3 regions of the Shewanella litorisediminis genome follow, and region 1 is predicted to be linked to each of the others. Evidence: predicted binding sites of a transcription regulator. Region 1 holds the regulator's gene; each other region holds the start of a gene.
What was found. The regulator MetJ, encoded in region 1, represses methionine synthesis genes. The targets are predictions, from matches to a motif close to TAGACGTCTAGACGTCTA.
Positions count from the first base shown of each region.

Region 2: a site for MetJ is predicted at 8,267-8,284, ahead of metE (5-methyltetrahydropteroyltriglutamate--homocysteine S-methyltransferase). Genes of this name have one in related genera too.
Region 3: a site for MetJ is predicted at 5,505-5,522, ahead of metK (methionine adenosyltransferase). Genes of this name have one in related genera too.

Region 1 covers NZ_CP069213.1:3,664,848-3,675,425, reverse strand. Annotated here, with positions in the region: gene JQC75_RS16270 (4Fe-4S dicluster domain-containing protein) at 1-341, shown strand, start outside; gene nrfD (NrfD/PsrC family molybdoenzyme membrane anchor subunit) at 344-1,306, shown strand; gene JQC75_RS16260 (conjugal transfer protein TraF) at 1,446-2,639, shown strand; gene JQC75_RS16255 (sulfite exporter TauE/SafE family protein) at 2,658-3,395, opposite strand; gene metJ (met regulon transcriptional regulator MetJ) at 3,459-3,773, opposite strand; gene metB (cystathionine gamma-synthase) at 3,989-5,149, shown strand; gene JQC75_RS16240 (bifunctional aspartate kinase/homoserine dehydrogenase II) at 5,163-7,556, shown strand; gene metF (methylenetetrahydrofolate reductase) at 7,731-8,621, shown strand; gene JQC75_RS16230 (hypothetical protein) at 8,745-8,969, shown strand; gene JQC75_RS16225 (cysteine-rich CWC family protein) at 8,970-9,170, shown strand; gene JQC75_RS16220 (SRPBCC family protein) at 9,212-9,766, shown strand; gene JQC75_RS16215 (alanine/glycine:cation symporter family protein) at 9,878-10,578, shown strand, end outside.
Region 2 covers NZ_CP069213.1:3,115,237-3,125,814, reverse strand. Annotated here, with positions in the region: gene JQC75_RS13740 (methyl-accepting chemotaxis protein) at 1-162, shown strand, start outside; gene JQC75_RS13735 (hybrid-cluster NAD(P)-dependent oxidoreductase) at 318-2,168, opposite strand; gene JQC75_RS13730 (DUF805 domain-containing protein) at 2,376-2,720, shown strand; gene JQC75_RS13725 (hypothetical protein) at 2,798-3,394, shown strand; cobalamin riboswitch at 3,479-3,609, shown strand; gene JQC75_RS13720 (TonB-dependent receptor) at 3,698-5,638, shown strand; gene JQC75_RS13715 (GDSL-type esterase/lipase family protein) at 5,721-6,317, shown strand; gene JQC75_RS13710 (HDOD domain-containing protein) at 6,476-7,207, shown strand; gene JQC75_RS13705 (LysR family transcriptional regulator) at 7,295-8,194, opposite strand; gene metE (5-methyltetrahydropteroyltriglutamate--homocysteine S-methyltransferase) at 8,359-10,578, shown strand, end outside.
Region 3 covers NZ_CP069213.1:3,246,684-3,257,261, reverse strand. Annotated here, with positions in the region: gene JQC75_RS14315 (GGDEF domain-containing protein) at 32-1,009, opposite strand; gene JQC75_RS14310 (GNAT family N-acetyltransferase) at 1,152-1,700, shown strand; gene JQC75_RS14305 (EAL domain-containing protein) at 1,783-3,819, shown strand; gene JQC75_RS14300 (hypothetical protein) at 3,824-4,141, shown strand; gene metK (methionine adenosyltransferase) at 4,309-5,460, opposite strand; gene tkt (transketolase) at 5,841-7,832, shown strand; gene epd (erythrose-4-phosphate dehydrogenase) at 7,953-8,969, shown strand; gene JQC75_RS14280 (phosphoglycerate kinase) at 9,051-10,232, shown strand; gene fba (class II fructose-bisphosphate aldolase) at 10,365-10,578, shown strand, end outside.

The sequences.
Region 1 (10,578 bases):
CCGCCTATGTGGGCGACGATGGCATTGTGTCCATCAAGGCCGACAAGTGCGTGGGCTGCATGTACTGCGTGGCAGCTTGCCCCTACAAGGTGCGCTTTATGAACCCCCTAACCAGGGTGGCCGATAAATGCAACTTCTGTAAAGAAACCCGTCTTGCCCGGGGTGAACAACCCGCCTGTGTGACTGTGTGCCCCACCGATGCCCTGTGCTTTGGTGATGCGGCCGACCCAGGCAGCGAGGTATCCAAACTGCTTGCCACCAAGGTGAGCTATCAGGACAAGACACATCTTGGCACCAAACCCAGGCTGTACCGTATTCCAGCCAAGCGTGGAGGTATCTGATTATGAACAATATCTGGGGTGATATGAGTCAGTACGACGGCATTACCTGGCATTGGGTGATTGCGGTGTACCTCTTTATGGCCGGTTTGTCGGCGGGCAGTTTGCTGATGGGGATTGGTCTGCGTTGGTATCGCGGCCAAACCCAGGGAGGTGGCCAGAGCCGTGCTGAAAGCGCCGTGCTCAAGGCCGCTGCCTTGATTGCGCCCATCGCCATTTGCCTTGGGATGCTGTGTCTGGTGTTTGACCTGACCAAGCCGTTCCACTTCTGGCTGATTTTGATTAACTACAACTTAAGCTCCGTGATGTCGATTGGGGTGATAGCGCTCCTGGCTTACATTCCGCTGACCTTTGCCTATGCCCTGGTGGTGTTCAGAGATGAGCTGCCAAAGTGTGGTCTGGGCTTCCTCGCTGGCCTTGCCGATAGCCTTGGCAAGCTTCGCGGCATGCTTGAAGGTGCGCTCTTTGTGCTGTCGCTGGTGGTGGGGGCTTATACCGGCTTCCTGATTTCCGCCATGAATGCGTATCCGATGCTCAATACCGCGGTGCTGCCTGCGCTGTTTTTGGTGTCTGGCCTGTCGGCGGGCGCGGCGGCCAACAGCTTACTGGCGGTACTGATGTTTGGCGGCGATAAGCATACCGGCGAACCCTCGGGCGACCTTGAGCGTCAGCACGCCTTTGAACTGCCTGTGATGGGCATGGAAATGCTGTTCCTGTTTATGCTGTTTACCGCGCTTTACTTTAAAGGCGGCGCAGCGGCAGCGGCGCTGGCGTCACTCTCGGACGGGCTCTGGGCATCGGTGTTCTGGATTGGGGTGGTCGCCATCGGCTTTGGTGTGCCGCTGCTGATGCGTCTTAGCGGAAAACATGGTCGCAGCGTGATGGTGACAGCGGCCTGTGCCAGCCTGATTGGGGTACTTGCGCTTCGGCATTTCATCCTTTACGCCGGTCAATCTTATCTGTCCTGATTGCGCTAATCGATTAGTAGAAAAAAGCCCGCGTTTGCGGGCTTTTTTTATGATGATATCGCCGCCCTTTGTTCCGCCCTGAACTACGCTTTTATATGACTGTTGCCGGGTCAAAAATAGAAAAATCAGGGAGAACAGCATGAAGATGAAACCCATCGCAGCCTCATTGGGGCTGATACTCTGCCCATACAGTTTTGCTGCCCAGGATGTATTTGAAGCCCGCAGTGATGCCTTGGGGGGCACGGGTGTGGCGTCGGCCAGTTTGGAGGCCGCACCCTGGATGAACCCGGCGCTCCTGTCTCTGCCCGGTTATACCGAAGGGGATTTCGGGCTGCTTATTCCTGTGCTTGGGGCCGAGGTGTCTGACAAGGACAACATGACCGACAAGTTCGATACCCTCGAAGACAACTACGATGGCCTGGATGCGGCGATTAACCGCGGTGACGCAGCTGCCATCGACAGTTTTCGTCAGGCGCTGCTGGGTGATTTGCGCGGACTGGACGGCAATACCGCTTATGCCTCTGGCGGTATTGGATTCAGTTTTGCCATGCCTACCAAGGGAATAAGCTGGGGTGTGTATTACCGCAGCTACATTGATGGGATTGCCTTAGCCGATATCAGCGATGCCGATATTCAACTTTTGGAAGCCCTGGATCCGCAGGCTCCCCCGGCACTGGAAGACTTAACCTCCCAGGGACGGGTGATTGCCGGTGCCTCATCTGAACTGGCGCTTTCGGTCAGTTTGCCGTTATCCATAGTCAATATGCCCGTTACCGTAGGCCTGACCCCTAAACTGCAGCGGCTCGACAGTTTTAACTATGCCGTCAGTGCCAACAATTTCGATGCCGGTGATTTTGACAGCGACGACTATCGTAACGACGACTCAGGGTTTAATTTGGATGCCGGTATTGCCATGATGCCCATGGAAGGACTGACATTGGGGCTGGTGGGCCGGAACCTGATTGAGCGTGAGCTGGATACCATAGAGTCAGAAGGGGTCAGTGCGACATACCGGGCCGGGCCCATGGTCACCTTTGGTGCCGCGTTTCAAACTGGCAGTTGGCAGCTGAGCTCAGACCTGGACCTGATGGACAATGAGAAGTTTGTTGGGCTGGAGGGCACCAAATATTGGCGTCTGGGAGCCGAGTGGCAGGCGCTGGACTGGCTATCGCTGCGGGTGGGTTACCGTCAGGATCTCAATGACATGACGGCAGATCTTTATTCGTTCGGTACCGGCTTTCAGATAGGGTCTGGCTTTAAACTGGATTTGGCCGGCATGTGGGGAGAACAGGATACCCTGGGCGCAGTACTGCAAAGTTCCTATCACTTCTGAGTCGCAAGAGGTTTGGCATTAGCTTGCCAGCAGGGCGAGCAGCGACTTGGTCGCCAGCACCAGTGCACTGATTGAACAAAGAACCAGGGTCGCGACTCTGGTTTTTTGTTTATCGACCCGTCCCAGAAGGCGACCTGCGACCCAATAGCCGCAAAATACCGCGGGCAACAGAATGAGTGACCACTGGAGCTGTGCCGCGGTAACCAGGCCGGCAAATGCCAGAATACTCAAGGCAATCAATGAGCTGAAAATAAAAAATGCCGACAGGGCCGCTCGGAACTTGTTGGGATCTTTTCCTGCCAACAGAATCGCCATTGGCGGTCCACCAATGGCGGCTATGGTGCCAAAAACGCCGGAAACCGTGCCAGCAATAAACAGAGTCAGGCGGTTGATAGGTGCGCTGATTTTCATCAGGCTCAGCATCACGGCCAGCGCCACAATCACGGCAATGGCAAGACCCAATATGGATTGGGGTGCCATCAGCAGCAGGCCGGCACCGAGGATGCCGCCGGGAACTCGCCCCAGCAGGGCATATTGAAGACCGGCAAACTCAAGGGCGCTGCGCTCCCTGAGTAACGTAAGCAGGGCAATGGAAAAGCCCATCAGGATAACAGGGACAGGTACCAGCTCGGGCTCAACCAGATACAGCAGCGGGCTTGCAACCACGGCAAGCCCAAAACCAATCAGGCTTTGGATCAGGGCGCCACTGAAAATAATCAGCAGCGCCAACACCAGAGTGAGAGGATCGGACAACATTTACCAACTCCTGAAACGACACAAGGACCCGGCGGGGTCCTTGTGCTGGTGTGGAAGGGAGGCTTACTCCATGTCTTCCCATTCGATGCCCATCTCATCCATCAGCTTCTTGGCCTCTGAAGGGATAGAGTCGGGTTTGTCCTTGGACAGATCATCGTCGTTTGGCAGTGGCTGGCCGGTGTAGGCATGCAAAAATGCTTCACACAGCAATTCACTGTTGGTGGCGTGACGAAGGTTGTTAACCTGGCGACGGGTACGTTCGTCAGTGAGGATTTTCAACACTTTTAAAGGAATGGACACGGTGATCTTTTTCACTTGCTCATTCTTTTTGCCGTGCTCAGCATAGGGGCTGATGTAATCGCCATTCCACTCAGTCATTGACTCACCTGATTTATTCCAAAATTCGCAGCAGATTTTAAACCCTTACAAACTACAGTCAAATTATTGCTGCGAAATCACCCCAAACATCAATAGATTTTCTTACGTTTAGACGTCTAAACGTCTTGATGCCTATTGACCTGTCGACAGTGCTTAGGTAAATTTAGCCGTCCAGACATCTTTATTTCCGTGCGGTAACATCGGAGGAGTACAGAATGACACAGCGCAAAGCAGCCACCATCGCGGTGCGTCAAGGCATAGAGAGCGACACCCAGCACGGTGCCGTGGTTCCTCCCATCTATTTATCGACCAATTATTCCTTCGATGGTCACAAGAATCCGCGTAAATTCGACTACAGCCGCTCGGGTAACCCGACCCGCTGTATTCTGGGCGAGGCTCTGGCAGAACTGGAGCAGGGTGCGACCGGCGTTATTACGTGCACCGGCATGGCCGCCATTACTCTGGTGACCAGCCTCCTGGGGCCGGACGATCTCCTGGTCGTGCCCCACGATTGTTACGGTGGCAGCTATCGCCTCTTTACCAACCTCGCCAAAAAAGGCGCCTTTAAGCTGGCGGTAGTGGACCAGACTGACGAGGCTGCGCTCGCGCAGGCCATAGCCCAAAAGCCGCGCATGGTGTGGCTCGAAACCCCATCCAACCCACTGCTGCGGGTGCTGGATATTCAGGCCATCAGTGACGCCAGCCACAAGGTCGGCGCCCTGGTGGTGGTGGACAACACCTTCCTGTCACCGATTTTGCAGCAACCCTTGCTGCTGGGCGCCGATATAGTGATCCACTCCACCACCAAGTACATCAACGGTCACAGCGATGTGGTGGGCGGCGCCGTCATTGCCAAAGATGCCGAGCTTGGGGAGACCCTGCATTGGTGGTCCAACACCCTGGGCCTTACTGGCAGCGCCTTTGACAGCTATCTTACCCTGCGTGGCATTCGTACCCTCGGCGTGCGGGTACGTGAGCATCAATCCAATGCCCAGCGCATAGTGGAAGTACTGAAAAACAGCCCCCAGGTGAGCAAGGTGTATTACCCGGGCCTTGCCGACCACCCGGGCCACGACATTGCCGCGCGGCAACAAAAAGGCTTTGGCGCTATGCTGAGTTTTGAACTGGTGGGCGGAGAAAAAGAAGTGGTGGCCTTCCTCGAAGCCTTACAGCACTTCAGTGTGGCCGAAAGCCTGGGCGGCGTGGAGTCGCTGGTGGCCGTGCCCGCCACCATGACCCACAGGGCCATGGTGCCAGAAGCCCGCGCCGAGGCCGGAATTAAAGACACCCTGCTGCGCCTGTCGGTGGGGATTGAAGATGCAGAAGATTTGGTGGCCGATATCAAAGCCGGCCTGGCTGCCGTAGCAGCCTGTTGAATAGGAGTCAGTGATGGCGCGTTGTCATTTGCATAAGTTTGGTGGCTCCAGTCTGGCCGATGCCGATTGTTACCGCCGCGTGGCCCATATCCTGTTGACTCAGGGACACAGCGACGACCTGGTGGTGGTGTCCGCCGCCGGTAAAACCACCAACTTTTTGTATAAGCTGCTTTCGCTGCGTGATGCCAAAGCGCTGTGGCAGGAAGAGTTACAGGTACTGATAAGTTATCAGCAAAACCTGATTGAGCAGTTACTGAGTGCCGAGCAGGCCCGTTATCTGCGTGAGCGTCTGTCCACCGATAAGGCTCAGCTGGTCAGCCTCTTATCACTGGATACCCTGAACGATTACCAGACCAGCCATGTGGTGAGCTTTGGTGAGCGTTGGTCTGCCAGGCTGATGGCGGCGCTGTTGCGTGAATCCGGCGTGGCAGCAAGCCATGTGGATGCCTGCAGCATACTGGTGGCCGATGAAGGGGCTGTGCCCAATATCCGTGAGCAGGAATCCCGTGCAAAAGTGGCGGCCATGCTGGCCGAACATGAAAACGAACGCATCGTTATCACGGGGTTTATCTGCGCAAACCCCGCCGGTGAAACCCTGCTGCTCGGTCGCAACGGCTCAGACTTTTCCGCCACCCTGATTGCCAGTCTGGCGGATATCGAACGGGTCACCATTTGGACCGATGTGGAAGGGGTGTTCAACGCCGACCCGAACAAGATTAATGATGCCAAGCTGCTCAAGAGCATGTCCCTGGCTGAGGCAGACCGTCTGGCACGTCTGGGTTCGCCTGTGCTGCACAGCCGTACTCTGCAGCCACTGTTTAATACTCAGGTGAGCATGGCGGTGCGCTCAAGCTATGCGCCCCACACCGACTTCACTTTGGTTGCCCCAACCAGCTCTCAGGCCAGTGCCCCCGTGGTGACTAACCTCTGCGAAGTGGCGCTCTTTAGCCTCACAACCCAGGGCGACGCCGATGACCTGGTGGCGGCGCTGTCTGCCTCGGGCTTAACACCGCTGGCAAATTGGCAGGGTTCCCGTGGAGGGGTGGAGCTGGCGTATACCCCGGAAAATCTTAAGCAGGTAAGTGCCTTTTTAAAAGCTAACTCAGAGGCGTATGCGCTGGGTGAAGTGACTGTAAGCGATGATTTTGGTCTGGTGGCATTGGTGAGTGCCGATGCTGTGCTTTATCGCAGGAGCTTTGCCCGGCTGCTCAGTCGCGAAGCCAAACCCCTGTATCAGGACGGTCTGAGTTTGGTGACTCTGGTACCCAAGTCACAGGTAAACCTGCTGACGCAAAAGGTGCATCGCCGCTGCGCCGGGCCGCGCAAACGTATCGGGGTTATCCTCCTTGGCGTGGGCAATATCGGCGAAGCCTGGGTCAGCCTGTTTCGCCGGGCGCAAAGCAGTTTGTGCCGTGAACTCGAAGCCCGTATTGAACTGGTGGGGTTGGTCAGTTCATCCCGCGCCTACATCAATAATACCGGTGTGCACCTGGATAACTGGAAAACCGAGTTTGAGGAGTACGCCACCGACTGGCAGTACGAGCAGTTGTTCGATGCCTTGTCGACGCTCAATTGCGATGAGCTGGTTGCGCTGGATATCAGTGCCAGTGCCAGCCTGACACTCCAATACCCTGAATTCTTTGCCCGTGGCATACATGTGGTCAGCGCAAACAAGCTGGCAGGCTCAGGCCCCTTGCCCTTTTATCGCGATCTCAAGCAGCAACTGGGTAACCGTCGACTCTATTGGCGCTACAACGCCAGCTGTGGTGCCGGTTTGCCTGTGCAGCATGCGCTCAACGATTTGCACAACAGTGGTGACAGCGTTGAGGCCGTGGGGGGGATTTTTTCCGGTACGCTTTGTTGGCTTTTTGAGCACTATGACGGCCAGCGTCCGTTCTCGGAATTGGTGATTGAGGCCCGTGGTCTTGGAATCACTGAGCCGGATCCCCGGGACGATCTTTCTGGTCGCGATATGCAGCGTAAGCTGCTCATCCTTGCGCGGGAAATCGGCCTGGATTTGGAGCTGGATGATATTGAGGTGGAGTCCCCTGTGCCCCAGCATCTGGCGGAGCTGCCGCTGGATGAGTTTCTTGCCCGCATTGATGAACTCGATACCCCCATGGCAGAAGCACTGGCCGCTGCAGCGGCCGAGGGCAAGGTGCTGCGCTATATCGCAGCACTGGACAGAGCCGGTGGTCAACTGACGGCCCGCGTAGGTTTGCAGTGGGTTGATAGGGCTCACCCTTATGCCAATCTCACCCCGGGTGATAATGTGTTTGTGATCCGCAGTACTTTCTATCAGGGTAATCCCTTGATTATTCGAGGGCCAGGCGCTGGCCGTGAGGTAACTGCCGCAGCTGTTCAGTCAGATCTGGTGCAGATCTGTCGGGATCTCTTACAGGAATGATTTTGTAACATATTGAATAACAGGGACTCTTTTGAGTCCCTGTGTTTTTTCCGCCTTCTGTTCGCGAAAAGGACAAGATCGGGCCATTTTTTAACTTGACTTAGGGACGGGAATCTCTAGTATATGGCCATATAGACGTCCAAACGTCCATTTAAAGAATTGAGGGAGTTATCAATGGCATTTCATCACGCACAACACGCAAACTCACTGAACCAGAATCTGGCTGAGGTTGGCGATATCAATGTGTCATTCGAATTTTTCCCACCCTCAACCCCTGAAATGGAACAGATCCTGTGGAACTCTATCCGCCGCCTCGAACCGCTGAATCCCAAGTTTGTGTCTGTGACCTATGGTGCCAACTCCGGCGTGCGTGACCGCACTCATGGTGTAATCGAGCGTATCCAGCAAGAAACCCAACTGGTTGCCGCCCCGCACCTGACCCTGGTGGATGCCAGCGACGAAGAGCTGTTGTCTCTGGCCAAAAACTACTGGAATCAGGGAATTCGCAATATTGTTGCACTGCGTGGTGATTTGCCTGCCGGCAGCCCCAAACCAACCCGTTTTGCTGCCGATCTGGTGCGTTTGCTGAAGAGTGTTGCCGACTTTGATATTTCGGTGGCGGCTTACCCTGAAGTGCATCCTGAGGCCGCCAATGCCCAGGCGGATTTGGTGAATCTCAAGCGTAAAATCGATGCCGGTGCCAACCGTGCCATCACCCAGTTTTTCTTCGACGTAGAGTCCTATCTGCGCTTCCGCGATCGCTGCGTGGCCGCAGGCATCGATGTGGAAATCGTACCGGGTATTCTGCCGGTGACCAACTTTACCCAGCTCAAGCGCTTCGCCGCCATGACCAATGTGAGCATTCCGGGGTGGTTGCACCGCCAGTTTGAGGGATTGGAAAATGACGCCGCCACCCGTCAGTTGGTGGGTGCAAACGTGGCCATCGATATGGTGAAGGTACTGGCCCGTGAAGGGGTGAAGGACTTCCACTTCTACACCCTGAACCGTGCCGAACTCAGTTACGCCATTTGTCATACCCTGGGGGTACGTCCCAGGCAGGACTGATTTTCACCCGAAACAGGCCAGGCAGGGCTCCTTTTTGAAGGAGCCCTTTTGGTTTTTGGCGGTGCTTACGCTAAGGTTTTAGGTGCTGAGGTTTTAGGGTGATGGACAAGGAGGCCAAACACCATGAACGATAAAATCCGTTTGCTCGAGCAGCAGCTTCCCATGGATGTGGTTAAGCTGATAATCTCGTTATCCATTATTGTTGCTTTATTTTTCTTGCAGTTGCGACCAGATAATCCATCAGGGGTTTTGCTGTGGAGTGCGGTGCTCATTTATGCGCTTCTCTCCCTTGGCAGCCTCTTGTATCGGTTGCAGACCTTGAAGCATTGCTACCGCCAGCGACCTTGAATGACTAACCCCAACCAGTGCCCTCTTTGCCAGAACAACAATGACTGTGCCGTGCAAAACGGTAAGTCCATTGACACGTGCTGGTGTCTGGGCGCTCCTTTTCCCAAGCAATTACCCGAAGTCATGTCTTCGTGCCTGTGCCAGCGCTGCGCCGAGAGACTTGCCAAAGTCGAGAAATTGGGCTTAAAACAGGTGAAGTAGCGGAGTTGGCCGTACCGCAATCACCGGAGCCGGAGCCCGCTATGTTGAAAAAATTCCTTATCCTGATGTTGCTGCTGATAGCCGCCCCCTTTATCGCGGCACTGTTTATCAAGTCGGATTATGAGGTCAGTGTCAGCCGCACCATCGACCGTCCGGTTGACGAAGTCTTCGACTACATCAGACTGTTAAAACATCAGGATGAATTCAGCGTCTGGGCCAGGATGGATCCCAACATGCAGCAGCATTTTACCGGCACCGATGGCGAGCCCGGTTTTGTCAGTGCCTGGGAGAGCAGCAATCCGCAAGTGGGCAAAGGCGAGCAGGAAATCATGGCCATGGTGCCCGGCAAACGCATTGACTATGCCCTGAGATTTATCGAGCCCTTTGCCTCCAATGACAAGGCTTATCTCATCACTGAGCCCATTGAAGATGGCAGTACCCTGGTAACCTGGGGCTTTGTTGGCCATATGGCTTACCCCATGAACCTGCTCATTCCCCTGATGGATGTAGAGTCCTTAATCCTGAAAGACCTGGATAGCGGCCTTGCCAATTTAAAACAGATACTGGAGCGGCCACCGACGCCTGTGCCTGAATGATTCTGGCTTTCCAATTGTTAACTATTCGTTGTAATCTGGTCGCTGCGCTTACCCGGGTTCGGGTGTGAGAAGAACAAGATAAATAAGAAGAAAAGCATCGACGAGGTTTGAATGGAAGCTGTATCTGAATTAGTAAAATCGCTCAATAGCCTGGTGTGGGGGATTCCCATGCTGGTCATGATCCTCGGCGTCGGCCTTTACCTGTCATTGGGGCTCAAGCTGTTGCCCATCCTTAAGCTTGGCAAGGGCTTCAGGTTACTGTGGTCGGGTCGAACTCCCGGTCAGGGCAAAGAGGTGAAAGGTGACGTCAGTCCTTTCAACGCCTTGATGACCTCGCTCTCCGCCACCATAGGCACGGGTAACATCGCCGGGGTGGCCACCGCCATCTTTGTGGGCGGACCCGGGGCGCTGTTCTGGATGTGGTGTACCGCCCTGGTGGGCATGGCCACCAAATATTCTGAAGCCGTGCTGGCGGTGCGTTATCGCGAAGTAGATGCAAAGGGCAACTATATCGGTGGCCCCATGTATTACATCAAGAATGGTCTTGGCAGCAAATGGACCTGGCTTGGTACCGCGTTTGCGCTGTTCGGTTCCTTCGCCGGTTTTGGCATAGGCAACACAGTGCAGGCCAACTCGGTGGCATCGGCGCTCACCAGCAACTTCGGTGTGCCTGCCTGGGTGTCGGGCGTGGTGATGATGGTACTGGTGGGCCTGGTGCTGATGGGTGGCATTAAGCGCATCGCCATCGTGGCGGGTAAGCTGGTTCCCCTGATGACCATTTTTTACATTACCGCCGGCCTTGCCGTGTTGGT
Region 2 (10,578 bases), 550 kb from region 1:
GAACAAAGTGCAGTTACTGAAGAGGTGAGCCGCAACATCACGGGGATCTCCGACTCTGCGGCAGAGCTGATGGAGCTGGCCGGTAAAGCCCGGGAAAGCAGTGAGAGTCTCGCCAAGCTGGTTGGCAGGCAGGAAAGTCAGCTGGCGAAGCTGCGTACCTGACATAGTCTTAAGGTAGGTGGCATGGAGCCTGAGCGGCTTCTGTTATTGGCTTTCCGTCCCGGATGTTTGGTACCGGGATGAAAACACGGACGTGTGCTGGACTTAACCTGAAAAAAAGAGGCTGCCCGAGGCAGCCTTTTTTATTTGAGACTGAGTTATACGCTGTCCAGTGGCACCAGGCTGACGTCCGTTAACGGGGTAGCGCAGCACGCCAGAATGACGCCCTGCTCACGCTCGATATCAGAGAGGGCTTCGGCCCGGGGCTGGTGCACTTCGCCTTTGGTGAGCTTACATTTACAGCTGCCGCAAATACCCGCGCGGCAGGACCACAGCAGCTTTATGCCCTGAGCTTCGGCCTGGGTCAGCAGGCTTTGTTGGTTATCGCCCACAAAACCTTTCTCGCCAATCTGAATCTTGAGTTGCTCCGGCGCCCTTGCTTCGACGCTGGTCAATCCCCCGAAACTTTCACAGTGAATTTGCTCAGTCGGCACGCCACCTTGTGCCAGCATAGTCTCCACTGTTTGCATAAAGCCGCTGGGGCCGCAGATAAAGGTATCGCGTTCTTCAAGCCCGGGCACCGCAGACAGCTGTGGGGCGTTGATACGACCCTCGTTGCCCTGCCAGTCAGGGGCTGGAGCCGTCAGATTGAGCTCAAGCGTCATACCCGCCGCGACGAAATCGTGAAGGCTTCCCCGGCAGGGGATATCCGCTTCAGAGCGGCACTGGTGGATAAAGTGAATATGGGCAAGTGGCGCAGAAAGACCTTTCAGTTTACCAAGCTCCAGTGCGGTTCTGACCATGGCCAGCATGGGGGTAACGCCGGAGCCTGCACTGATAAGCAATAAGGGTTTGCCGGTTTTGGGGATAAAACGGCCCTCGGGGCGGCTGCACAGCACTGTGTCACCCACAGCCAGCTCATCGTGCAGCCAGTTGGAAATCAGGCCGCCCTGGGTGCGTTTTACGCCAATATGATAGTTACCCTCAGCCGGTGCATGGGTCAGGCTGTAGCGGCGGATATGGCGGGTACCGTCGATATCAAAGGCAAACACCAGATGCTGGCCCGGTAAGAAGGTCGGCAAAGGTTTGCCATCGGCAGCTTCAAAAGTGAACCCCATAAAGTCTTTTGCAATGGGCGCTTTGGCAGCCAGGCGCAGACTGCGCTTGGCCGGTGCACGATTGGGGTAGTGCTCGCTGGGCTGCTCTTCAAGAATCTCTAAGGTGTCCCCTTCGCGTATTATGCCTTCATTGAGGGCAATCAGATTCTGGCCAAAGTTGACATCGCCTTGTTGGGTTTTACGGAACTTGCTGAGGGTGGCAAGAGGCTCGCCCAGTGGATGAAACCTATCGGTGCCCGGAATAACGGTGGTCATGACACAGCGGCTACAGGGTTTGGCCAGTAAAAATTCCACTTCACCGATACGAATACGTTTCCAGCCGTCTTCGGCAAAGGCATCTGTGTCAGATACCACCAGATTGGTGCGGAACTGGCTCATCTGGCTGATAGCATCGGCTCGCAGATTCAAGTCAGCCAACGAGGCCTCACTGATGAGCAGCAGTGGATAGCCATCGGCAAAACTGACACGGGTGGCCAGTGTTTCACGAAAACGGTTGGAGGTTTCCCCAAGCCAGATAAGCCGGGCTGGTTCGCCCAGTAGGGTCGAGATCCAGGCATCGGCCAGCGCGTGGATAGAAAGCGCCTCGAAGCCATCTTTCCAGACCTGGGTTTTCACCGGGGCTTTTTCAAACTCGCTGGCATCCAGGGCAAGGTCTGGCTGGCCGGGGTAGGAGAGCCGAAGGCGTCCTACGTGAATATCTTCGTCCTGGCCCTTGGGGGTTATCAATTGCAGCATCGGGTGTGTGCGGGCCGTGATGAAATCACCGCTGGGCTTTATCACCATAAAGCGTCGGTCACCTGCCAATCCCTCCGGGCAAACTCGTGCCAGCTTAAGTGGTTGCGCCCCCATGGATTTAACCGGATAGATATGAATTGCGCTGAGTTTTGCCATTTGCCGTCTCCCTGTGGTTGGCAAATAGCGACACTATAACCATGTGGCTGCAGCTGAAGCCAGTACCCAAGTGCTTTTCATACTTCTCAATGCCCGGCTCTGTGGTAAAGTAATGGCGCTTATCGGTAGCAGGTTAATGAATCATAAGGACAAATTCGCACTCTGTGCGGTAATTTGGGCGATGGAGCCCGGCTTTAAGGAGAAACCATGGAATACTACATTGGCGCCTGGAAAAAATACGCGGACTTCACGGGGCGTGCCCGTCGCAAAGAGTTTTGGATGTTCTTTCTGTTCAACCTGATTGTGAGTGTGGGGATGAATCTGGTGGACATGGCCCTTGGCAGCATGCTGGTCGGTACCCTCTATTCATTGGCCGTATTTTTACCGTCTCTTGCCATAGGTGCCCGTCGTCTGCACGATACTGGCCGCAGCGGCTGGTGGCAGCTTATCGCGCTTATCCCCATCATAGGTATCATAGTGCTGATCGTGTTCTACTGTCAGGACAGTCAGGACGAGAACGACTACGGTGAAAACCCCAAGGCCTTTGCCTGATAGTCTGTGGGGAGGCTCTCCTCCCCCCATCAAAATGCCGTTTCAGGACGTTACGGTATGAGATTTCAAGGAAGCTGATGATGACCCGCTGCTTATTACTTCTTATTGGTTTACTGCCCGCCACCGGCGCACTTGCGCAAACTCAGGAGCTGTCACTGTTTGGCACGCCTTTCTCGTTTGAATTGCCGTCGGGGTGGAAATTGGCTGCCACCGAGGAAAGGACCGACATGGTGAGTGCTGAATTTGTGCCGGTCCAGGAAAACCTCAATCAATGGGGCGGGCTTATTTGTGTTCAAAGCTTTAAATTGAGTGATGATTCTCCCGCTCCGGAGGCCTTTCTGGATGGCCTGGCCAGGCAGTATCGGGGCAGCTGCGAGGGCGAAGTCACCTACGAAAAGTTGGGCGACGTTGATACCGACGGACATCCCGGTTTTCACGGTATTCTGGGTTGCAGTCGCATGCCCAATCAGCATGCCTCCCTTGAAGAGTCGCGCCCCTTTTTCACCAAGCCCGAAGGTGAGGTGGGTTATTACCGGGTGGTGAGCGGCCCCGGGCAGCTGGTGCTCATGCATAAATCCATGAGAGGCGATGTGTTTGCGGGGCAGAATATTCCGCTGACGTCGGCCAATCACAGCGAATTTATTGCCTCTGTTTTGCCCTTGCGCCTCAACTGAACGGCCACTCGTGCGAGACAAAGGCTTAGACTTTTATACGTTTAGACGTCTATAATGCGCGGCCGTCCATGAGTGACGGCCTCTTTATTGTCAGCCCTTTGGGTGCCCGCATTGGCGGGAGAATCGGGAAGTCGGTGTAAATCCGACACTGCCCCCGCAACGGTAATGATGCCTGGCATCTAAGTCCGGAGACCGGCCCAAATAAGGTATTGTCGTGGATTTCGGTGGGCAGATCCTTGACTGCGACAGCTTTTGGCATGTCGATGACCCATGCCCCGTTTCCCTTGATGGAGTGTAAGGAAAATGGGTACCAAACCTTCTTTGATTTCATTGGCGCTGGCCACAAGCCTGCTGTCATCTTTCGCCTCAGCACAGGCTCCTGTGGATGAACATCTGGTGGTCATTGGCCGTCAGGCCGATACCCCCCTCAATATTGCCGCCAATGTAGCGGTTATTACGGCCGAAGATATCGCCTTGAGCGGCGCGACCAGCCTTGCCGGATTGCTGCGCGGCCAGAGTGCCATACAAATAAGTGACAGCGGCACCGGGCCGGTATTCGCCATGCGCGGTTTTGGCGCTGGCCAGGCTGCCAACAACACCCTGGTGCTGGTGGATGGCCGCCGTCTCAACAATATTGATATTGCCGCTCCCAGCCTCAATGCCGTGTCATTGAGTCAGATTGAGCGTATCGAAGTGCTTTCTGGCAGCGCCGGTGTGCTCTATGGCGATCAGGCCGTTGGCGGCGTCATCAATATCATTACCAGGCGCAGTCAGGAAAGCACCGGCGGCGCCTCGCTCACTGGCGGCAGTTTCAGCACCCTTGGCACTGCCATGGATTTTTCGGCGGCGCTGAATGAGCGCTGGAATCTCTTTGTGGGTGGCAACTTCGATAAGAGCGATAACTACCGTGACCATGCCGTCAGCGAGTCAGGCTCTGTGCTGGGCCGCCTTGAATACCGTGGCGATGGGCAGCGCTTTTTTGCAGAAGCGTCCTATTACGATGATGACCGCGAACTTGCAGGTTCTCTCTCCGCAGAGGAACTCGACGCCAATCCCCGTCAGGCAAACGCCGCCAACAGCAGCGACTATCAGCATAATCTGACCAAGGCCGGCCGACTGGGATATGAGCACAACCTGACCGAACATTGGACATTGGCCGCGGATCTGGATGCCAGTGATACTCAGGTCAATTACATCAGCTGGGGCGGTGCGGGTGAAACCGAGCGCCAACTCATCAGCCTTTCTCCCAAAGCGATTGGCCGCTACCAGACTGACGATGGCGAACTCAAGCTGGTAACAGGTTTGGACCTGTCACGAGGCGAATCTGAATTTACCTCGGCTTATATGGAACGCGGCAACACCCAGGAACTCTGGGCCGCTTTTGCCCAGGCGTCGGTGCCTTTGACCAAGTCTCTGAGTTATGTGGTGGGTGGCCGCTACGCCGAAGTTCAGGACGATATTCGCGATCAAAATACCTTTCCACAGGGTGGCAAGCTGGATAATGACGCCCATGCGCTTGAGCTTGGCTTGAACTACCGTCCACTGCAGGGACACAGACTCTACCTGCGCGCTGAAGATAACTTCCGTTTTGCCAAGGTGGATGAGCAGGCCTACACCAGCCAGGATAGCCTAAAGCCTCAAACCGGTCGCAGCTATGAAGCAGGCTGGGACTATCAGGGCGCTCAGCAGGCATTGCGCCTGAGCCTCTACCGTTTAAGCCTGGAAGATGAAATCGTGTTTGACCCCAGCGCCGACACGCCCGTGGGTGGCTATTTCCCGGGGGCCAACATCAACGCCGATGAGTCGCGCCGATATGGTGCCATGTTGGATTGGGACTGGCAGCTGAACGATGCCATCAGCCTGGGCGCCGACTACCAGTATACTGATGCCGAATTTACCGCAGGTCTCAATGAGGGTAAGGCGCTGTCATGGGTCGCCAAACACAGCGGCCGTATGTATGTCTCTACCCAGTTTGCCGAGCATTGGTCGGCGTACGTGGATGCTGCCTACACGGGTGAGCGTTTTGTGGAAGGGGACAACGCCAATGTGGGCGAGCAGCTCGATTCTTTTTGGCTGACCAATGCCGCAGTCAGTTTCCGTAAGGATGCCCTGAGTGCCACCCTGAGAGTGGATAACCTGTTCGATGAAGCGTATGCCGCATCGGGTTTCTACAGTGACTGGGGCAATGGTTATTACCCCGGTGAAGGGCGCAAGGTGAGCCTGACGCTGGGGCTGAGATACTGATAAGCCACTGAAATTGAAAAGCCGGACTTGTGTCCGGCTTTTTTTTGGGCGATAACAGACGGATTAGTCCGGGGAGTACAAAGTGCGTATCCTGTCAGTCTTGTTCGTCCTGTTGTTTTTGTCTGCCTGCGGTGGGCCACAATTGCCCTTTCTGGGCAACAATGCCCGCATATTGGCTTTCGGTGACAGCCTAACCTTTGGGGTTGGCGCGCGTGAGGGGATGGATTACCCGGCGCACCTTGCCCGTTTGTGCGGCTGCGAAGTGATTAATGCCGGCGTATCGGGGGAAACCACAGCCCAGGGGCTGACGCGGATCGGGGAATTGCTCGATGAGACCCAACCGGATTTGCTCATCTTGATGGAAGGTGGCAACGATATCCTCAGAAATCAAGATAAAGCACAGCTTAAGCGCAATTTGGAAGCTATGATTAGGGAAGCTCAGGGAAGGCAGGTGCCTGTGCTCCTGATTGCCGTGCCAGACCGAAAGGTGTTTTTATCTCCATTACCCTTGTATCAGGAACTGGCTGAGCAATTTTCTCTGCCACTGCTTGAGGATACGCTGCCGCAGCTGCTGTCACAAAGCGCCATGAAATCGGACACAGTTCATTTAAATGACGCCGGATATCAGCTTTTAGCTGAAGAAATTTACCAGCTCGCGAGGGAGAGTGGAGCCTTTTGAGGCTGCTCCCCGAAAAATGCTGAAACGGACGGAAATCAGCTTGACCATGGGCAGGATTTTATGGGTAAATTCCCCGGTAATAACAGCCAGGGCGGGTTTATTGCTAAGGCCAAACTTGAGTCCCTTTTTGATTGCCCGGACAAAAATAGGTTAGTTTCATGACTGAGCTTGAGCATCAGGTTTTTTCTCAAATCAGGGCGATCATCGCCAATGAAGAGCAGGTATTAGGCCGCAGGGGGATCCTTATTCCACTGAAAAAGGCCATCCTTGCCGACGGCGATGTGCGTAATGTGGTGGATATTGTCTCCAGCGATCCGGCGCTTGCGGCGCATTTATTGTGGCGAAGCACCACGGCTCACGTGGGCGGAACCGCCAATAACACTAAAAACCGCAGCTTGAAGGATGCGCTTATCCGTTTGGGGCAGGTGAACATTTATCGCTACGCGTTCAGCTTTTATTTGAAAGAGCGCCTCGATGAGCTGCCGCAGCCTTATAAGAAGCTGGTACTGGGATACTGGCGCCTGACCGAAAGCATTGCCGCATCTGCGGTGGACAGCCTTAAAGATCTGGTAAGCAACAATATTGACCCGGACGAAGTACAAACCCTGGCACTCTTCAGCGTGTTCGGACAGATGATTGCTCTGACAGCCTTTGCGTATCTCAATGCCGAATCGGAAGAGTCATTCCCCTTGGGCATTATCAAGCAAATCATAGATACCCAGCAGCAAACCCTGACACTGGAAGCCTTTGACTCACTTGGGCTCGATGAAGAACTCAAAGAAGAGTTTATGATTGCCCACAACCTGCGCCAGACCCGCAACCCCAACTCAGCCGGCTTGGTGTTGCGCAGGGTATTGTCGATGCGCGGTTTGCTGCTTAATCCCCTATGAGTTCACAGAACAACATATAAAAACGCCTGCAATTGCAGGCGTTTTTTATATGAATAATTTCGGGTGTGGGCGGTTTAACAGACGAACTTACTGTGACTGGCGGGCCAAGCCTTCTGCTGCCACCAGTTCGAGATAGCGTTGTATTTGGCGGGAGTTGGCACTGCCACGGCGATAGGCACCAAACAAGGGGCGCTTCAGCCCTTCGGCTCCGAGACGCAAACTGCTCAGGCTCAGACCCTGTGCTTCACTGATGGACCAGCTGGGCAGGGCGGCAATGCCATCCTGGCAGGCGATGCGCTGAAACAGTACCGAGGTCAGATCGCAGCTCTTCTGTACTCCGGGCACCACGCCGGCAGGCTCCAGAAACAGTCGGAACAGGTCCAGACGTTCCAGTGGCACCGGGTAGCTGATGATGGGCAAGCCTTCCAGATCTTTCGGCAGTACCTGGCTCTTGCTCGCCAGCGGGTGCTCTTTGGCAACCACCAGGCGCACCTCAAAATCAAACAGATGCTGATAGGCCAGTTGATGCCCGGGTACGGGATCGGATGTCAGTACTATGTCCAGCTCACCGGACTCCAGCGCATTGAGTGAGTCGAACAGGTGACGGCTGGACAAGTCCAAATCCGCATTCGGATATTCAGTCCTGAAGGCTTCCATCACCGGCATCAGCCAACGAAAACAGCTGTGACACTCGATGCCGACCTTGAGCAAATGGGCATCGGTTTCCAGGCCTTTCTTCAATACAAACTCGGTTTCCATCACCCGAGGCAGAATTTCTTCTGCCAGATTCAGCAGTTTGGCGCCTTCCTGAGTAAAAGACAGGGGCTTACTTTTTCTCACGAACACAGGGGAGTTGATGCGGGTTTCCAGCTCTTTAATCTGATGAGACAGGGCTGACTGGGTCACAAAACGCTTTTTGGCCGCGGCCGCAAGGCTGCCACTCTCTTTCAGTGCCATCAGGGTTCGAAGGTGTCTTAGCTCTATCATCTCTACTCCACATGAAGTTTGTTCATGTTGCCCGTGAACGCAATTCGTTTGCTTGCCAGAAGACTACCACAATAAACTTCTAGACGTCCAGACGCCTATTAAAAATTGTTTAACAGGTGTTCCTCTTTGAAATGTGCTCATATTAAACCAACAAGGTATACAATATGCAATTAAATAGTCTTGGCTTCCCACGAATAGGCCGTCGCCGTGAGCTGAAATTCGCCCTCGAACAATACTGGCGTGGAGAGTTGTCCCAGCATGAGCTGCTCGCGCAGGCCAAGGCATTGCGTCAGACCCATTGGCAGTGGCAGGCCGACGCTGGCGTTGAACGTTTGCCCGTGGGGGACTTTGCTTATTACGATCAGGTGCTGACCCTGGCGGCGACCCTGAATGCCATTCCTGTTCGCCATCGCGATGGTGACAAGGTTGATTTGGATACCCTGTTCAGGGTTGCCCGAGGCCGTGCGCCAAGTGGTAAAGCGGCCGCCGCAGCGGAAATGACCAAGTATTTCAACACCAACTATCACTACATAGTGCCAGAGCTTCACGCCAACCAAGCCTTCTCCATTGCCTGGACCCAGCTGTTTGATGAAGTCGAAGAAGTAAAAGCACTGGGCTACGATCCCAAACCCTGCATTCTCGGGCCCGTGTCTTTCCTGTATTTGTCTAAGGCCTACGGCAGTGAGTTTGATAAGTTAAGCCTGCTGCCCCAGCTGCTGGGGGCTTATGTTGAGCTGCTTGCTCGCTTTGCCGCCCAGGGCGTGACCTGGATACAGATTGAAGAGCCCGTGTTGGCACTCGATCTTGACGCAGACTGGCTGGCGGCGTTTTCAACCGCATATCAGGCCTTTACCTGCGTGTCGGTTAAGCTGATGCTGACCAGCTACTATGGCTCAGTAGCCCACCATGCCGGGATTATTCAGGCGCTGCCGGTGGCCGGCTTGCACCTGGACCTGGTGTCGGCCCCCGAGCAGCTAGACGTATTTCTGCCCAGGCTTGGACAGCAGCAGGTGCTGAGCCTGGGCCTCGTCAACGGCCGTAACGTGTGGGCCGCAGATCTGGATTTGATTGCTGAGCGCATTGCCCCGGTGGCAAGAGACCTTGGTGAACGCCTGTGGCTGGCGACCTCCTGCTCGCTGCTGCACACACCGGTGGACCTTGATGTCGAAACGGCCCTTAAGCCTGAACTCAAGCGCCAGCTTGCCTTTGCCAAACAAAAGCTGCTGGAACTGAGAAGCCTCAATACCCTGCTCACTGTGCCCAACGGCGCTGAGGCTGCCGCTATTGCCACCGAGTGCGTGGCCCGCCGCGCCGAACGTGCCCAGGCCGCCGATGCCGCCGTTGCTGCGCGCCTTGCTGCGCTTTCCTGCGCGGATTATGAGCGTCAAAGTGCGTTTCCGGTTCGTCAGCAACAGCAGCAACAGCGGCTTAAATTGCCACTCTTGCCTACCACCACCATAGGCTCCTTTCCCCAGACGCCAGCTATCCGCGCCCTGAGAAGCCGTGCCCGTAAAGGTGAAATCAGCGCCCTCGAGTACGACAACCAGCTTAAGCAGGTGTGCCGCGATACCATCGACCGCCAATTAAAGCTTGGTATCGATGTGCTGGTCCACGGTGAAGCCGAGCGTAACGACATGGTGGAGTATTTTGGGGAGCAGCTCGACGGCGTTGGCTTTACCAAAAATGGTTGGGTGCAGAGTTATGGCAGCCGCTGCGTGAAACCGCCTCTGATTTACGGTGATGTGTCGCGTCCAAAACCTATGACGCTGGACTGGGCTGAGTACGCCCAGAGCCTTACGGATAAGCCGGTGAAAGGCATGCTGACCGGGCCTGTGACCATTCTGCACTGGTCTTTCGCCCGGGAAGATATCAGCCGCGAAACCATCTGCAAGGAGATTGCGCTGGCTATTCGCGATGAAGTGGCGGATCTGGAGCGGGCGGGCATCGCCATTATCCAGATTGATGAGCCGGCCTTCCGGGAAGGGCTGCCGCTGCGCCGCGGCGACTGGCAGACGTATCTCGACTGGGCGGTGGACTCCTTTAAGCTCAGCGCTGCCTGCGTGCGGGATGACACCCAAATTCACACCCACATGTGCTACAGCGAGTTTAACGACACCATAGCTGCCATTGCCGCCATGGATGCCGATGTGATCACCATCGAGACCAGCCGCTCGGCCATGGAGCTGCTGCGGGCCTTCGAAGACTTTGAGTATCCGGCCGAGATTGGCCCGGGCGTGTACGATATCCACTCGCCCAACACGCCGGACGTGGAGGCCATGGTGGCGCTGATGGAAAGGGCGGCCAAGCGGATTCCGCTCAAGCAGCTTTGGGTAAACCCGGACTGCGGCCTCAAGACGCGCACCTGGGATGAGGTGGAGCCAGCA
Region 3 (10,578 bases), 420 kb from region 1:
CTGAAAAAGCCAGCCCGGGGTGCCAACCGGGCTATTGGGTGGTGGCCGTCAATGGGATTTCTGCGGCTCTTGCCTTTTGCTCTCGCTGCCAGGATTGCAGGTTTTCTTTGGCCAACATCAGCATGGGGCCGAGCTTACTGCCTGAGTCCGGCGCGAAAAACCGGAAGCTGTAATCCAGCTTGAGACTGGGTTCCTGCTGGGCCAGCTGGCGTTCAACCCGCTGCACTATATGGTTAAGATCCCGCTCATTGTCCAAAAACGCCAGCACTACAAACAGGGTTTCGCTGTAGTGCGCGGCAATATCGGCGGTGCGAATGGTGTGCTGTATGATGCCACCAAGCAGCCGGTGATGCTTTTCGTTGAGCTCTGCATCGGGGCTTTGTTGTTGCAACTCAAAAAACAAAATGCCGGCATGGGCTCCGAAGCGGCGGCCAAGATTCAACTGTCTTGGCGCCATCATGATAAAACCATAGTGGTTTAGCATGCCGGTTTCCCTATCCCGCATGGACAGTGATTCCACCCGGTGGCTTTGGCACAGCAGGGCGAGATCTTGCTGCAACAGGATTTGAAATGGCTCCAGCATCAGGCTGTTAATGCTCTGGTTTTCTACCCGCTTGTGGGAAAGCACGCACAAACAGCCAAAAATTGAGCCATCGGGCCAGAGGATGGGCCTGGCGAGCAGCCCAAGGCAGCTGTCAAAATCGTTGGGTAAGTCTCCGGCGTGGTATTTGGATAAATCCAGTGACACACCATCGGGCATGGCATTGACCAAATCCAGAAACAGCGGTGTGTCCCGGTCAAACATTTGCCCCGAGGTGAAGTGCGGCAGGCTGGCGATGGCACTCACCAGTACTTCGAAACCAAGGGATACCTTTTGCACGACAAACACATAGTCGGCTTCGTAGTAGCGCTTGATGAGCTCACACTGATGCATCCAACGCACAAGGTTGACCTGGGGGCTGTCGGACTCCAGCAGGCTGGCATGGGGATTGATGGTTTCAGGCAACATAAAGGGCAGCACCTTTCGCTGGGAACTGTCTTACAGTGTGGTCAGGAACCGCAGGAACCGCAAATTAATGGCTGATTTTGATTGTTGGCTTTCATCGGTCTAACTCCCAGTATAATGACTGCTTTCCAAAGGAGAAGTTCTGATGCAGATACGGCAGGCAAGCCCCGATGACATTGACCAGTTGGTAAGGCTTGAACAGCGTTTTGGCCGGGATGAGCTTGGCAATGATGATTCTCGCCTTGAGGCTCAGCTTAATGGGCGTCGGGAATTCACATCCCTTATTGCGGATCATCTGGTGGTGGTGGCGGATGACGCGGGGCAAATAGTGGCATACGCCATTGTTGCTGATGAAGGCTTTTATCAGGGGCAGTCTTTTTATCGCAAGCTTTATCAGCTACTTGGCAGCCATCAGCAGTCTAACACTTCGACACGAGGCCGCGCCGGGAAACGCCCGGCGCCAGGCTGTTATGGTCCTGTGTGGGTGGATAGCCGCTACCGCGGCAAAGGGATTTTCGGGGCTTTGTTTGACAAGGTGTTGACGCTTTCAATGGGGCGGTACTCATCCTTGTTTACCTTTATTGCACAGGAGAATCAGCATTCGCTGAACGTGCATGTGAAGCGCGCCGGCATGGAGGTGGTGGACTTTTTCGAGGATGACGGAAGGGGATTTTACTTGCTGCAGCGCCTTTAATGCGCTTTTCCTGCACGGACTGTCGCACCTGCGGTTTATGGGTTAAGTTAATTTAACGAGCAGTCATATTGTACGGCAGCCTATGCAGGTAAATTTTCAGTTGTTTGATCGCAGCTTTCTGTTGGCGGTGCGCGAGTCCTTTATTGCGCTGTTACCGTTTCTGCTTATCAATGCGCTCCTGGCGCTCTTCCCTGTACTTGCCACTGCGCTGGCTCCTGAGTTGTCGGGATCCGATGCTTTTCATTGGTTTGAGGGGATAAGTGATACGCTCGGGCGGCTTTTCCCTTTGCTGGCTATGCTGTCGCTGTCGTATCACTTTGCCAAGTATCTGGATATTTCTGCGGTGGCCTGTGCCACTCTGTCGTTATGCATTGTCTTTTCGCTCCATGTGCACAGCAGCGGTGGACTGGTGTTCAGCGATTATCTGGTGGAGGTGCTTGGGGACCCGAGGATGGTGATTACCCCAATATTGGCTGCCTACGTAATGCGGCCATTCTTAAAGTTCCCCCAGCTGCATCTGGTCAGAAGTGCCGAAATCAGTGCTTACCTGAGCCAGCACCTGAACCTGATTATTCCCATGGTGCTGACCTTCACCCTGGTGTTTTTGATCCTCAAGGCCATGAGTATGCTGTTGCTGCTCGGGATCTCGCCCATGGTGGATGCCGTGGGTGAACTGGGCCCGCTTGGGCAAATCATTTTCCGGGTACTGCTGACACACATACTCTGGTGTTTTGGTGTACATGGCGATAATGCCTTCCTGCTGCTGATTGGCGATGATAATGGGCTGCAATTCCTGGCGCCCAACCTGACCTTCAGCGCATTTATGGATCTCTTTGTTTTACTTGGAGGCAGTGGTGCCACCATTCCGCTGCTGATTGCCATCTTTTTGGAAAGCCGCGACGAGCAGAGCCGGCACCTGGCCAAAATTGCGGTGCCTTTCTCGGTGGTAAACATCAATGAAATCCTGATTTACGGTTTACCAGTGGTCTTTAACCTGCGCCTTGCCATCCCCTTTGTTCTGCTGCCCTGCCTGAATGTGCTCATTGCCTGGTCAGTGATTTCCGCCGGACTTTTGAGTTTTGATGGCAAACCCTTTCCCTGGGTGACACCTCTGTTTTTAAATGGCTGGATTGCATCCGGCGGTTTTGCCGTCGTGGTGCTGCAGCTGTTACTGGTCGTGGTCGGGGTATTCATCTATCGGCCATTTATTCGGAAATACAGTGCCTTCGCCGATGCCAATCAATACGACCGTGAACTTATCAAACGCACTGAATTACAAACGGATATTGAGCGCATGTCCGAGCGTCAATATAGTCGTAATCAGTCTGAATCCCTCGCCGCCAGTCGCAGTCTGGAGCGTACGGTTCGCGAGGTGCTGAGCGGTGAACTTCTGGTGCACTATCAACCAAAGCTCAAGCTGCCCGGGCAGGAAGTGGTTGGTTTCGAGGCGCTTTTGAGGCTTAAGGATGCCGACGGCAACATAAAGGGCCCCTGGTTTATTGATAACTTCCAGCGGGCGGGTTACTCCCACGTGATAGACCGCTTTGTGATAACTACGGTGGCGGAGGATTTGCGGCGCTGGCAGGCGGCCGGCTTTTCACCCAAGGTGAGTATTAACCTCGATCCCAACAACTTAAACGATGTGCTTATGCTCGACAGGCTGCGCACCACCCTGGGGGAATTTGCCCATCAGGTCGAAGTGGAAATCCTCGAGCGGGCATTTATGCGGGATCTGCAAGGCATTAACCGCGCCATTGCCCAATTGCAGACGTTGGGGTTCCGATTCTTGCTGGATGACTTCGGCACGGGATTTTCCAGTCTCAGTCTCTTGACCCAGATCTCCGTGGATGGCATCAAGCTTGATCGGAGCATCCTTGGCAAAACCGATACCGATCAGGGTAGGGTGCTTTACCGGCAAATTTGCCAGCTGTGTAAATCCCTGGGGTTCCAGCTGGTGGCCGAGGGGGTTGAAACGCCCTCGGAGGCAAGCTTCGTCGGTGATGCGGGTGTGGATTATGTTCAGGGGTGGTTGTATGCCAGGGCATTGCCACAAGCCCAGGCAATGGAATATGCGCTCAATCATGGCAAAATAACCCCTAACGATTTGGACACCATCTGACACCATGCAACATATCCAACAGCTGTTAATGCCTTACCAACAACATTCTCTCAGTGCCTGGGACAGATTGCGTCTCGGTTACAGCCTCTGTGTACATGGGGGCGTCGAGGTTAAGGCCTTTCGGGGCGGGGAGCCTGAGGCTTATTGGCTGCAAGTACCCGAAGGTCATGTGCATTGTGGTGCCCTTCATGCTGCCAGTACCGCTTGGCAATGGGACATCACGCCGGGTGGCACTCTGGAGCCTTTGAAGCTGGAAGCCGTGCCAGAAAGCCAGTTGGGGTTTTTATTGGTGCAGGCGGCGCACTTTGACCACTGCTACTAGTCGACCACAGCTACTAGTCGACCACAGCGACGGGTAGACCACAGCCACGGGTAGACCACAGCCAACGGCTGAATTGCCTCGTGCCGCGCTGGCGTGATGCATTCAGGGGTTGAGCCAGACATAAAAAAACCGCCTTGCGGCGGTTTTTTTCATGGGCGAGCGTCTGATTACAGACCCGCGTCTGCGCGCAGCGCTTCGGCCTTGTTGGTTTGTTCCCAAGGGAACTCGTTACGGCCAAAGTGACCGTAAGCGGCAGTGGCCTGATAGATAGGACGTGCCAGGTTCAGCATTTCGGTCAGGCCATATGGGCGCAGGTCGAAGTGCTGGCGTACCAGGGCAATCAGCTTATCTTCCGGCAGCTTACCGGTACCGAAGGTCTCGATGCTGATAGACGTTGGCTCGGCTACACCGATGGCGTAGGACACCTGGATTTCACAGCGGTCAGCGAGACCCGCGGCCACAATGTTTTTGGCAACATAGCGGGCGGCATAGGCAGCAGAACGGTCAACCTTGGATGGGTCTTTACCGGAGAAGGCGCCACCACCGTGACGGGCCATGCCGCCGTAGGTGTCAACGATGATCTTGCGGCCAGTCAGACCACAGTCACCCATAGGGCCACCGATAACGAAACGACCGGTTGGGTTGATAAAGAACTTGGTGTCCTTGTTCAGCCACTGGGCAGGTACCACAGGCTTGATGATGGTTTCCATCACGCCTTCCACCAGATCAGACTGAGACACAGAGTCACAGTGCTGGGTAGAAAGTACGATGGCATCAATACCCACAATCTTGCCTTCGTCGTAGGCGAAGGTGACCTGAGACTTGGCGTCGGGGCGCAGCCAGGACAGGGTGCCGTCTTTACGGACTTCTGACTGACGCTTAACCAGTGCGTGAGCGTAAGTGATAGGGGCTGGCATCAGCACGTCGGTTTCGTTGCTGGCGTAGCCGAACATCAGACCCTGGTCACCGGCGCCCTGTTCACGTGGATCGGCACGGTCAACACCCTGGTTGATGTCAGGAGACTGCTTACCGATGGCACTCAGTACCGCGCAGGAATCGGCATCGAAGCCCATGTCAGAATGCACATAGCCGATTTCGCGTACGGTTTTACGGGTCAGTTCTTCGATATCGACCCAGGCAGAGGTAGTGATTTCGCCACCCACCATCACCATACCGGTTTTCACGTAGGTTTCGCACGCTACGCGGGCCTTGGGATCCTGCTCCAGGATTGCATCAAGCACAGCATCGGAAATCTGGTCTGCAATTTTATCGGGATGACCTTCTGAGACCGACTCAGAGGTAAACAAGTGTTTTGCCATGTTTGGAATATCTCGACTTTTTAAGCGTTAAACGTGTAGAAGCATCTACATCTAGACGGCCATTTTAGTTGAAATTACGTTCACGATCATCCCCCGGATCAGAAAATTTAGTGCCAATTGTGACCAAGATAGGACTGGGTGAGGGGACTGTTTTATAGAGAAAATCAATTACTTTAACAAATTCAGGGTGATAAAGGCCTGGTGTGCTGTGGTTTCTTCCATGTGTTTTTGTATGCGACCAGCGAAAGAAGCCCCCGATAGCGCCTCACTGGTTTTGCCAGCCGTCAATATGGAAATTTAAATTTGCGTCCACAAGCCCTGTTAAGGGAAAATATGTGCCCACAATTGCCCGAAAAGCCTCAATACAAGCAGGAGAGAGCATGTCTCGTAAAGAACTCGCCAACGCTATCCGCGCACTCAGCATGGACGCCGTTCAAAAGGCCAACTCCGGTCACCCCGGTGCCCCAATGGGGATGGCAGATATTGCCGAAGTCCTTTGGCGCGGTCATCTGAAGCACAACCCCACCAATCCACAGTGGGCCGATCGCGACCGTTTCATCCTCTCCAATGGCCACGGCTCCATGCTGCACTACTCGCTGCTGCATCTGGCCGGTTATGACCTGTCTATTGAAGATCTTAAGCAATTCCGTCAGCTGCACTCACGCACCCCAGGCCACCCTGAGTACGGTTATGCCCCTGGTATCGAAACCACCACAGGTCCTCTGGGGCAGGGCATCACCAACGGTGTGGGTATGGCCATTGCCGAGAAAGTGCTGGCTGCTCAGTTCAACCGTGACGGTCACGACATCGTTGACCACTACACCTATGTGTTCATGGGCGACGGTTGCTTGATGGAAGGTATCTCCCACGAGGCTTGCTCTCTGGCAGGCACCCTGGGTCTGGGCAAACTGATTGCCTTCTGGGATGACAACGGCATCTCCATCGACGGTCACGTTGAAGGCTGGTTTACTGACGACACGCCAAAGCGTTTCGAATCTTACGGCTGGCACGTGATTGCCGGTGTTGACGGTCACGACAGCGACGCCATCGATGCTGCCATTAAGGCTGCCAAGGCTGACCCACGTCCAACCCTTATCTGCTGTAAAACCATCATTGGCTACGGCTCGCCAAACAAGTCCGGTTCACACGACTGCCACGGCGCGCCACTGGGCGATGCTGAAATCGCTGCTGCCCGTGAATTCCTGGGCTGGAAGCACGACCCATTCGTTATCCCAGCTGATATTTATGCCCAGTGGGATGCCAAAGAAGCCGGTATCGCCGCTGAGAAAGCCTGGGGCGAAAAATTTGCTGCCTATGCCGCTGCTTACCCAGAGCTGGCCGCTGAATACCAGCGCCGCGTGAAGGGCGAACTGCCTGCCAACTTCGGCACAGAAGCTCAGGCTTACATCGAGAAGCTGCAGAACAACCCTGCCAATATCGCTTCCCGTAAAGCCTCACAAAACGCTCTCGAAGCCTTTGGTGCCATGCTGCCTGAATTCCTCGGCGGCAGTGCCGACCTGGCCCCATCCAACCTGACCATGTACTCAGCCTCCAAGTCCATCACAGGTGACGACGCCAGCGGTAACTACCTGCACTACGGTGTGCGTGAGTTCGGTATGACCGCCATCATCAACGGTATCGCCCTGCACGGTGGCTTTGTGCCATACGGCGCCACCTTCCTGATGTTTATGGAATATGCCCGTAACGCCATGCGTATGGCTGCCCTGATGAAGGTGCAGAACATCCAGGTTTACACCCACGACTCAATCGGTCTGGGCGAAGACGGCCCGACTCACCAGCCGGTTGAGCAAATGGCTTCTTTGCGTGTGACTCCAAACATGAGCACCTGGCGCCCATGTGATCAGGTTGAATCTGCCGTGGCCTGGAAATACGCCATCGAGCGTAAAGACGGCCCAACCTCGCTGATTTTCTCCCGTCAGAACCTGGCGCAAATGCCACGCAGCGCCGAGCAGCTGGCCAATGTCGCCAAGGGTGGCTACGTGCTGGTCGACAGCGCTGCTGCGCCTGAGCTCATCATCATCGCCACCGGTTCTGAAGTTGAGCTGGCAGTGAAGGCCCAGGCCGAACTGACCGCCAAGGGCAAGCAGGTGCGTGTGGTGTCAATGCCATCTACCGACGTGTTCGATAAGCAGGATGCGGCTTACAAAGAAACGGTTCTGCCTGCCAGCGTCACAAAACGTGTGGCAGTGGAAGCGGGTATTGCCGATTACTGGTATAAGTATGTGGGCCTCAATGGCCGCATCATCGGCATGACCAGCTTCGGCGAGTCAGCGCCAGCCAATCAGTTGTTCGAAATGTTCGGCTTCACCGTCGACAAGGTGGTTGCTGCCGCCGAAGAGCTGCTGGGTTAATACTGACGCGAGCAAGGTGGCAGCTTAGCTGCCACCGGTCTGACCGGCGTTGCCGGTCAGCCTCTGTCGGCAGGGGAGCCGACAGGGTTTTCACCCTCCCCAGAGGATTTGCTCACCACTATGATCCGTGTTGCTATCAATGGTTATGGCCGCATCGGCCGCTCCGTACTGAGGGCGCTTTATGAGTCCGGCAAACGGGGCCAGATGCAGCTGGTCGCCATTAATGAACTGGCCAAGCCCGAGGCCATAGTTCACCTGACCAATTACGACACCACCCACGGCCGTTTCCATACCCGTGCGACCCTCGATGAAGGCATGATGCATCTGGGGGATGACGCCATTCGTTTGCTGGCTGTTGAAGATGCCGCCGCGCTGCCTTGGCGTGAGCTGGATGTGGATTTGGTGTTCGAATGCACCGGCGCCCTCAATGACAGGCAAAGCGCCGAAGCCCATATTCATGCCGGTGCCCGCAAGGTACTGATAAGCCACCCATCGTCTGCCGATGTCGATGCCACCATCGTCTTTGGTGTAAACGACGCCAGCCTCAAAGCCACAGATACCGTCGTCTCCAACGCCTCCTGTACCACCAACTGTCTGGTGCCTGTGATTGACGTGCTCGACCGCCATTTCGGCGTGAAGAGCGGCGCCATCACCACCATTCACTCGGCCATGAACGATCAGCAGGTGATTGATGCTTATCATGACGACCTGCGCCGTACCCGCGCCGCCAGTCAGTCGATTATCCCGGTGGACACCAAGCTTGCCAGGGGCATCGAGCGGATTCTGCCGCAGATGAAAGACAAGTTTGAGGCGATTTCGGTACGGGTGCCTACCATTAATGTCACCGCCATCGACCTTTCGGTGACCCTGGATACCCGGGTGGATATCGCTACCGTCAACGCCGCGCTCAAGGCAGCCGCCGATGGCAGCGCCAGCGGCATACTGGGCTATACCGACGAGCCTCTGGTATCATGTGACTTTAACCATGACCCGCGCTCCAGCGTGGTGGATGGTACCCAGACCCGTGTCAGTGCCGGGCATCTGGTGAAAATGCTTTTGTGGTGCGACAACGAGTGGGGTTTTGCCAACCGCATGCTCGATACCGCCCTGGCCATGGCCGCCACACAGGCCGATTGACCCTACTGGATAATGAAGAAGAGCAGGGACAAGCTTTTCTCACAAGAATTTGTTTTTGATTAAAAATAAGGAAGCAATACCATGACAATTATCAAAATGTCAGACCTGGATCTTAACGGCAAGCGCGTGCTTATCCGTGAAGATTTGAACGTGCCTGTGGCCGATGGCGTGGTGACCAGTGATGCCCGTCTGCGCGCCTCGCTGCCCACCATCAAGCTGGCGCTGGAACAAGGTGCCGCGGTAATGGTGATGTCTCACCTGGGCCGTCCCACCGAAGGCGAGTACAACGAAGAGTTCTCCATGAAGCCTGTGGTGAACTACCTGACTGCCGCGCTGGATTGCCCGGTGCGTCTGGTCAGCGACTACCTCGATGGCGTTGATGTGGCCGTTGGCGAAGTGGTTGTGTTCGAAAACGTGCGCTTCAACAAAGGCGAGAAGAAGAACGACGAGGCTCTGTCGAAGAAGATGGCAGCCCTGTGTGACGTCTACGTGATGGATGCCTTTGGTACCGCGCACCGCGCCGAAGCCTCCACCAACGGCGTGGGTCTGTATGCCCCTGTCGCTTGTGCCGGCCCCTTGCTTGCTGCTGAGCTCGATGCTCTGGGCAAGGCGCTGGACAACCCGGCCCGTCCTCTGGTGGCCATTGTGGGTGGCTCCAAGGTATCAACCAAGCTGACCGTGCTTGAGTCACTCTCCGGCATCGTTGATCAGCTGGTGGTTGGCGGCGGTATCGCCAACACCTTTATTGCCGCTGCCGGTAATCAGGTCGGTAAGTCACTGTATGAAGCTGACCTGATTGATGAAGCCAAGCGTCTGGTAGCCAATGCCCAGAGCCGCGGCGGCGATATCCCTGTACCTACCGATGTGGTGGTGGGGAAAGAGTTCAGCCCAACTGCGGTTGCTACCTTGAAAAACGTCAGCGACGTGGCCGAAGACGATATGATTTTCGATATAGGTCCAGACAGTGCTGAGGCCCTGGCTGCCATCCTCAAGAATGCCGGTACCATCGTATGGAACGGCCCTGTGGGTGTGTTCGAGTTCGACCAGTTCGGTGAAGGCACCAAGCGCATCGCCCAGGCGATTGCCGAGTCTTCAGCGTTTTCCATCGCCGGTGGCGGCGATACTCTGGCGGCCGTTGACAAATACGGTATCGCCGACAAGGTGTCTTACATCTCTACCGGTGGCGGCGCCTTCCTTGAGTTCCTCGAAGGCAAGGAGCTGCCAGCCGTGGCCATGCTCACCGCCCGTGGTGCCAAGGCATAACACTGCAACACATTACTATTATTAGAAGAAACCGCCTCCCGGGAGACCGGGAGGTATAAAAATCAGTCCAAACGATAGCGACCTCGGTGACCCAAGTTCAGCATGGATGTCACCCTATTAATGGAGTAAAAAATGGCCCTTATTTCCCTACGTCAACTGCTGGACCACGCTGCAGAGCATGGTTACGGTGTGCCTGCGTTCAACGTGAACAACCTTGAGCAGATGCGCGCCATCATGCAGGCGGCCGAAGCTACCGACAGCCCTGTGATTGTTCAGGCCTCTGCCGGTGCCCGCAAGTATGCACGTCCTCAGTTCCTCAAGTACCTGATGAACGCCGCCCTCGAGC